Regions from separate parts of the Paenibacillus konkukensis genome, predicted to be linked through region 1. Evidence: predicted binding sites of a transcription regulator. Region 1 holds the regulator's gene; the other holds the start of a gene.

Region 1 (4,216 bases):
CCTTCCATCGGCCACATTTTCTCCTGCAGCCAAACCTGCAGCGCGAGGTCGTCGCCGTAGCCGCGCAAGAGCGACATTGCCGCATGGCAATGCGTGTTGACAAGCCCCGGCATGAACAGCTTGTTCGTTCCGTCAATACGTTCGTCATACTGCTCCAGCGGCAGCGGCGCTTCCGTGCCGATATATGTAATCCGGTTGTCTTCTATTACCATACAACCGTTAACGATCGGATGTTGTTCATTCCATATAATGAATTGTCCGTTAGTAATTATCGTTTTTTTCATAATCACCTTATCCTTTCCGACTCCTAGCATCAACCTCCACTGTACAACTTCGTTAGCCGAAAAGCAAGTAATAGAGCGGCTGTCAAGAGGTTTAACCGCTGCATCATTAATGTTTGATGAACATATTCTGAATTGGATAAACTATGATTGCATTCCCTTACTCTGATGTGTTATTTTTATTTTTGGTGTTCATTTTCACGCTTATTCTACATTATTCGCGATCATTATTCGTTGTGTAAATTATTTACATATATTGAAGGAGGCTGTTTCATGCTTTTCGCCAAAAAGAACGATACCGACTTTTTGCTCCTGCTGATCAAAGCGTCGGAAAATACGCTGCACGCGGCGCAAATGTTTCGCAACGCCGTAATGGGAGATCAACCGCCCGCAGCGTTCTATCCTCAATTGAAGGATTTAGAGAACAAAGGCGATCAGATTACCCATCAAATTTTCAAAGGGCTGAACAAAGTGTTCATTACCCCATTGGATCGGGAAGATATTATGGAACTTGCCTCCAAAGTCGACGATGTCATCGACGGGATCGAAGCGACGATCGCACGTTTCGATTATTTGAACATTAACGAGAGCGATAAGTATATGCAGGAGTTTTCCGCCGTTCTTGTTGCCAGCTGCCAGCATATTCTCGATGCCTTCAAACTATTGTCCAAAAAGAAATATATGCAAATTACCGAACATACCGTCCAAATCAACAGCTTGGAGAACGAGGCCGACCGGTTAATGCGGGAAGGAATTCGCGAAATTTTCTTGAATCCTCAAGACCCTTATCACGATTTCAAGCTTAAGGAGCTCTATGAACGCCTTGAGCAAACTACGGATGCCTGTGAAGACGTAGCGAACATTTTGGAAAGCGTCGTATTGCGTTATTCGTAAGCTGCTTCGCAACCGGTAGGAGGTAATTATGTTAACCCTTTTGTTCATCATCGTAGGATTGGCTTTGCTGTTCGATTTCATCAACGGCTTTCACGATACGGCCAATGCGATTGCAACATCGATATCGACCAGGGCATTATCCCCTAAGGTAGCCGTTTTTTTCGCGGCCACCCTCAATTTTATCGGAGCGGTTTACTCCTCTGAAGTGGCCAAAACGATCGGCGGCAAAGTCGCCAATCCGGCAACCATCGAAAACGGGGTTACCGTTGTCATCGCGGCATTAATTACGGCTATTATATGGAATTTAGTCACTTGGTATTTCGGCATTCCTTCCTCCTCCTCGCATACGTTGATCGGAGCTTTAGCCGGCGCCGTCGTGGCCGGTGCGGGGATATCCGCAGTCAACTGGAGCGGCTTTAAAGAAATTATCGCTATTCTGATCCTGTCTCCCATGATCGCTTTTGCAACAGGATTCATCATTATGTGGATCATTAAACAGATCATTTTTGCCAGCGGCAATCATTCCCGCTCGAAGCTAAATCGAATGTTCCGGTTTTTTCAAATTTTTTCGGCCGGCCTTCTCTCCCTGTCGCACGGAGGCAACGATGCTCAGAAAGCAATGGGAATTATCGTTTTCGGAATGGTGGCGTTAGGGTACCAAACCAATTTGGACGTGCCGTTATGGGTTAAATTATGCGCGGCTACCGCCATGGGCCTCGGCACTTCGATCGGCGGATGGAAGATCATCAAGACCATGAGCAAAAATCTGATTAAGATCGAGCCGATCAACGGGTTCGCTTCCGATCTGAATTCATCCATCGTTATTCAGATTTCGACGGCAATGGGGATGCCGTTGTCCACGACGCATGTCATTTCGTCCTCGATTATCGGGACGGGATCGGTACTGAGGTTTCACGACGTAAAGTGGGCGACCGTTACCAAAATGGTTATGACTTGGGTCATTACGATCCCGATTAGTATGGCGCTCTCTTATCTCATCTACAAAGTCGTTTCTCTCGTCATTTGAGCTTGATTTCTCCTTACATACGATTAACCGTTACACGCCCAAAAAGCCTACATCGCTGTAGGCTTTTTTTGACGTACTTTTTTGACGTATAGGTTTCTAATCAAGATAGTACGCGAGGCTTTGCAGCTCCGTCGTAAAATCGGCGTGATGCACCCGAATTTCATTCGGAACTTTAATAATAATCGGAGCAAAATTCAAAATCGCTTCGACTCCGGCCTCGACAAACTGATTGGCTACTCCTTGCGCTTCAGCGGCAGGAACGGTAATGATCCCGATTCTTACATGCAGCTCTTTGATCGCTGCTTTGAGCTCTTCCATCGGCTTCACATTCAAATTGTTGATCGACTCCCCGATCTTCGATGCGTGCGCGTCGAAAACGGCGACAATTTTCATATTATCTTTCAAATAAGCGTTATAGTTGCATAATGCCCGCCCAAGATTACCCGCTCCGACGAGCGCTACCGGAATCACTTTATCAAGCTTTAAAATTTGCCGTATTTTTTCGATTAAATAGTCGACGTCGTAGCCGATTCCTTTTTTGCCGAACTCTCCGAAATAGGCGAGATCTTTGCGGATTTGAGCCGGGTTAAGATCCAGCTTTTGACCCAAATCCTGCGAAGATACCGTATTCACGCTTTTTTTGCTCAATTCGTTCAAAAACCGTAAATAGACCGGCAGTCTGCGAACGACCGCTTCGGAAATTTTAATTGTTTTCATACGTCGCTTTCCCCCATCCACTGCTTAATTCTCGGTACCAATTGATTGGTCGGCATATGCTCGATTTTGGGGCCGGGCAGCGAGTACAAGAAGTACTTTCCATATGTCGTATCAATGACCCGGGTATCATATATAATGACGATGCCTTTATCGTTCGCCGTCCGAACCAATCTCCCGAAGCCCTGCTTAAAGCGGATCACGGCCTGGGGCACCGACAGCTTCATGAAAGGATTTTGGTTAAGCTTCTTCAAATTTTCCGTCTTCGCTTCCACTAACGGATGATTCGGAGGCTGGAACGGAAGCCGCACGATCGCCAGACAGCTCAGCGCGTCGCCGGGAATGTCCACGCCTTCCCAGAAGCTGCTCGTTCCCAGCAGTACGCTCGCCGGACTGTTCTGGAACAAGCGGGTCAGCTTGCTCCGGTTGCTGCTGTCAACCCCTTGACCCAATACCTGAATGCCAAAAGGGCTCAGCACTTCCTTCAATGCCGCGTGAGTGAGCTTCAGCATCCGGTTGGACGTGAACAGCACCAGCATACGTCCTTTGGTCTCCAGCGCTACCTCGGCAAGCGATTGCGTCAGCCGGTCCAAGAACTGCTTCTCTCCTGAATTGCCGCGAATGCTGGGGAAATCTCTTGGAATCGCCACCAGCGCCTGCTGACGATAATTGAAAGGAGAAGGCAGCTGCACCGTCTTCAGTTTGGCCTGTACGGAGCCGTCCTTCACTTCTTCAAGTCCCAGCTGCTCGCAGGTATAATCAAAAGACTTGCCTACGGAAAGCGTAGCCGAGGTCATGATGACGCTGTCTTTTACCTCGAAAAAGTGCTGCTGAAGCATCGGGCTGACGTCGATCGGAACGCAAACGAGCTGCAGCGATTTGCTCTTGTTATGCTGTCCCCCTTCAAGCCAATATACGTAATTGTCGTCCGGCATCGTCATAAAAAAATGCAGATTGTCACGGTGACGGTACAGCTCCTTGACGGTGCCGCCGATATCGGTTACGACTCCCTGAAGATCCTGCTCGTCTTGAAGCTCCTTCATTTCGCTGAGCATTTTATCCAGTTTTTTCAAAACCTCGGAGCAGTTCAAATAAATGTTCTCTTCGAGAACAAGCAGCTTATCCCACGAGCTTGGCGTCTGGTCTTTCTTAATCCGGAATACAAGCTGTCCGCCCTCGGTTTGCGACGGATCGGAACGCGAGGCAAGCAGTTGGTACAACAGCTCGGCCAGTTCGTCCCACTGTTCCTTAATCGCAACGATTTTCGGAATGACCGCGTCTATAACGCCGCTCCACGCTT
Region 2 (4,216 bases), 3.6 Mb from region 1:
ACGATAAGCTCCGACAGGCCTTAGTTGAAAAGAATGTAGACTCGGTCAGCTTGAGATATGACGGTCAGACATACTTGGTTCGCGGTAAATACAAAAATCCGCAGCCGCCGGATAAGAAAAATTTCGAAACCCGCGCGCCTTACGACCAAGAAACCGTCACGATGATCGAAAAGAGCGAAGTGCCTAACATCGTCATTGAAAAAATGGAAGGGGACAACGTTTGGATCAGTTTCCTTACCTCCATTATTCCGTTTGTCATTATTTTCATCCTGTTCTTCTTCCTGTTAAATCAGGCGCAGGGTGGCGGCGGTAAGGTGATGAATTTCGGTAAAAGCCGCGCGAGACTTTATAATGAAGAGAAGAAGCGCGTGACGTTTGAAGATGTAGCGGGGGCAGATGAGGAAAAGCAAGAGCTTGTGGAAGTGGTCGAATTTTTGAAAGATCCGCGCAAGTTTGCTGCCGTAGGCGCAAGAATTCCCAAAGGGGTTCTGCTTAACGGACCTCCGGGAACGGGTAAAACCTTGCTGGCAAGAGCTGTCGCAGGCGAAGCGGGCGTACCGTTCTTCAGCATCAGCGGTTCCGACTTCGTGGAAATGTTCGTCGGTGTCGGCGCATCCCGCGTACGCGACTTGTTCGAAAACGCTAAGAAAAACGCACCTTGCATCATTTTTATAGACGAGATCGATGCCGTAGGCCGTCAGCGCGGCGCCGGATTGGGCGGCGGGCATGACGAGCGCGAGCAGACGCTCAACCAGCTCCTCGTAGAGATGGACGGATTTGGCGCGAACGAAGGGATTATTATTGTTGCGGCAACGAACCGCCCCGACATTTTGGACCCTGCGCTGCTGCGTCCGGGACGTTTTGACCGTCAAATTACGGTGGATCGTCCGGATGTGAAGGGCCGTGAAGCGGTGCTTAAGGTACATGCCCGCAACAAGCCTTTGAACAAAGATGTGAAGCTGGACGTGCTGGCGCGGTATACGACAGGCTTTACGGGCGCCGACCTGGAGAACCTGCTGAACGAAGCGGCGCTGATCGCAGCTCGCCGCAACCGCAAAGATATTTCGATGGAAGAGCTCGACGAGGCGTTTGACCGCGTCATCGTCGGTACGCAGAAGAAAGGCCGCGTGATCAGCGAACGTGAGAAACGCATGGTTGCGTTCCATGAAGCGGGTCACACGATCATCGGTTACTATTTGGAAAATGCCGATATGGTGCATAAGGTTACGATCATCCCTAGGGGCCGTGCAGGCGGATACGTCATGATGCTTCCTAAGGAAGGCGAAGACCGGATGATGAACACCAAAAACGAGCTGCTCGATAAAGTAACCGGATTGCTGGGCGGACGCGTATCCGAGGAGCTGTTCATCGGTGAGATCGGCACGGGCGCTTACAGCGACTTCCAACGCGCTACCGGCATCGTTCGCAAGATGATTATGGAATACGGAATGAGCGACAAGCTCGGACCGATGCAGTTCGGCAATGTGCAAGGTCAAGTATTCCTTGGTCGCGACTTCGGGCATGAGCAGAACTACTCTGACGCCATCGCTTACGAAATCGATCAGGAAATGCAGACGATCATTCGCGGCTGCTACGCTAAAGCGAAGGAAACTCTTGAGAAGTATTCGGATCAGGTTCGCCTGATTGCCGAAACGCTGCTGGAGAAAGAAACGCTTGAGAAGGATGAAATCAAGCAGCTCATCGAAACGGGCAAGCTGGATCAATCCGGAAGCTCCGACGTGAAGGTAAATATCGTCGGGCAGCAGCAAACGGCGGACGCCAACAAGCTGGAGTTCGATAAGCCATCGGCAGAAGATAACAACGACGATAAGAAAGAATCTTAATAACGAAACCGGCGTGCATATGAGATGCACCCGGTTTTTTTCTCATTTGTGAGTCGGCTCCGGGTTGCGCGGCGGCGGATAAATGAGGCGTTATACGAGAAACTGGTCCCAAGAGACCACGCTCGGGAAATACACTGCGTTGGGCATCATTTTTTCAGCCATTTTGTAGTTTTTTGAGCATTGACACCACTCGGGATGTTGTGTAAATTAGTTGTAAATCTTTTAAACAATATGTGAACATTTTCACGACTTCATAGCACACAAAAAGGGGTATGGGGAAGGAAGGTACGACGATGGAGGCTTTAGCCTTGGAGCGTAAAGAGGAGCAGAAGCGTGAGCTGAAGGAACGTATCGCTCAGTTGAAGAAGGAACGCAACGCCATTATTCTTGCGCATTATTATCAGAGGGATGAAATTCAGGAAATTGCCGATTTCCGCGGCGACTCGTTTCTGCTTGCGCAAAAGGCGGCGTCTACGGATGCCGAAGTAATCGTATTTTGCGGAGTTCACTTTATGGGAGAGAGCGCCAAAATTTTGGCTCCGAACAAAACCGTGCTCATTCCCGACGAACGTGCGGGCTGTCCTATGGCGGATATGGTCAATGTAGACGGACTTCGCGCTCTGAAGAAGCAGCACCCGAATGCCAAAGTAGTCGCTTACATTAACACGTCCGCCGATGTCAAATCGGAGACCGACATTTGCTGTACTTCCGCCAATGCGGTCAAAGTAATCAATGCCATCGATTCCGACGAGATTATTTGGGTGCCCGATAAAAACCTCGGTGATTACGTTTCCAAGCATACCGATAAAAAGGTCATTATTTGGGAAGGGTACTGTAACACTCACGACATGTTGACCGTCAAGGATGTAGAAGAAATGCGGGCGCAATATCCGAATGCACAGTTCGTCGTTCATCCCGAGTGCCGTCCTGAGGTTGTCAAGCTGGGCGATTTCGTCGGCAGCACGACCGCAATCATCAAATACTGCAAGGAATCCGACTGCCAGGAATTTATCGTAGGGACCGAAGACGGAACCGGCTACCAGCTGCGGCTCGACAGTCCGAACAAACAGTTTCATTTCGCTACGAAATATTTGGTATGTCCAAACATGAAAGTCAACAATCTGAAAAAGGTTGCACGCTGTCTCGAAACGATGCAGCCGCAAATTTACGTTCCGCCTCATGTCGCAGATCAAGCTAGAGCATCCCTGGAGCGCATGCTACAAGTGAAGTAGCATGCGCTACTCTCTTGTTGAACAACCTCGCGGGCAGTCGAATATCGGTTGAAGAAGGAGAGCGTTTCTAATGATTCCTCGTTATTTAGTTGATTTTAATTTGGACGAGCTGCCGCAGGTGCATACCGATGTGATGGTGATCGGGGCCGGAATTGCCGGTCTGTTCACCTCCATTAAAGCAAGCGAACAGTATAAAGTACTGATGGTAACCAAGAAATCGCTGCTCGACAGCAACACTCGTTATGCGCAGGGAGGCATAGCGGCCGTCATTTCGGACGAGGATTCCCCGGCATACCACAGCCAAGATACGCTAATTGCCGGCGCCGGGCTATGCTCGCCGTCGGCCGTTGACGTGCTGGTGCATGAAGGGCCGGCCGGTGTTCAAGATCTGATCCGCATGGGAACCCAGTTCGATCTGGAGAACGGGGAATTTGCCTTGACCAAGGAAGGCGCGCACAGCCAGCGCCGCATTCTGCATGCGCACGGAGACGCTACCGGCGCGGAAATCGTTCGCGCTTTGTCGGAGAAGACGAAGCAGGACCCGAACATTGACCTTTGGGACGATCATTTTGTTATCGATTTGATTACCGACGGGGGAGAGTGCTTCGGCGCGCTTGTTCAGAAGCCAGACGGCCAGCGGGTTATCGTCAGGGCCAAGGCAACCATTCTGTGTACCGGAGGGGCCGGTCAACTGTACCGCTATACGACTAACCCCGATATCGCTACCGGGGACGGCATAGCGATTGCCTACCGCGCCGGCGCCCTCGTTCAAGACGTGGAGTTCATTCAGTTTCATCCTACCGCGCTTTGCTATCCGGGAGCTCCCAGATTCCTTGTGTCGGAGGCGGTCCGCGGTGAAGGCGCAATACTGCGCAATATTAACGGAGAGCGCTTTATGGAGAAATACGATCCTCAGCTGGAGCTGGCTCCGAGAGATATTGTCGCCCGGGCAATCGTCAATGAGATGGAACTAACGAAGTCGACTTTCGTCTACATAGATTTTACGCATGAGTCGGAAGAAACGGTCAAACATCGGTTTCCGACGATTTACGAATTTTGCTTGAATTACGGGCTCGATTTGTCGTCCGACTGGATTCCTGTCGCCCCCGCAGCCCATTATATGATGGGCGGCGTCAAGAC

Evidence for each region. Region 1 encodes Rex, which represses fermentation and respiration genes when NADH is low (regulators of the CRP and FNR family bind a similar motif). Its sites were predicted from a motif close to TTGTGAAATATTTCACAA; they were not measured.
Region 2: the regulator Rex is predicted to act here: its motif matches at 2,076-2,093, upstream of nadA (quinolinate synthase NadA).

Annotation. Positions count from the first base shown of each region.
Region 1 covers NZ_CP027059.1:1,208,636-1,212,851, forward strand. The annotation lists gene SK3146_RS05185 (amidohydrolase) at 1-284, opposite strand, end outside; gene SK3146_RS05190 (DUF47 domain-containing protein) at 555-1,175, shown strand; gene SK3146_RS05195 (inorganic phosphate transporter) at 1,204-2,202, shown strand; gene SK3146_RS05200 (redox-sensing transcriptional repressor Rex) at 2,299-2,919, opposite strand; gene dinG (ATP-dependent DNA helicase DinG) at 2,916-4,216, opposite strand, start outside.
Region 2 covers NZ_CP027059.1:4,822,613-4,826,828, forward strand. The annotation lists gene ftsH (ATP-dependent zinc metalloprotease FtsH) at 1-1,844, shown strand, start outside; gene nadA (quinolinate synthase NadA) at 2,138-3,076, shown strand; gene nadB (L-aspartate oxidase) at 3,147-4,216, shown strand, end outside.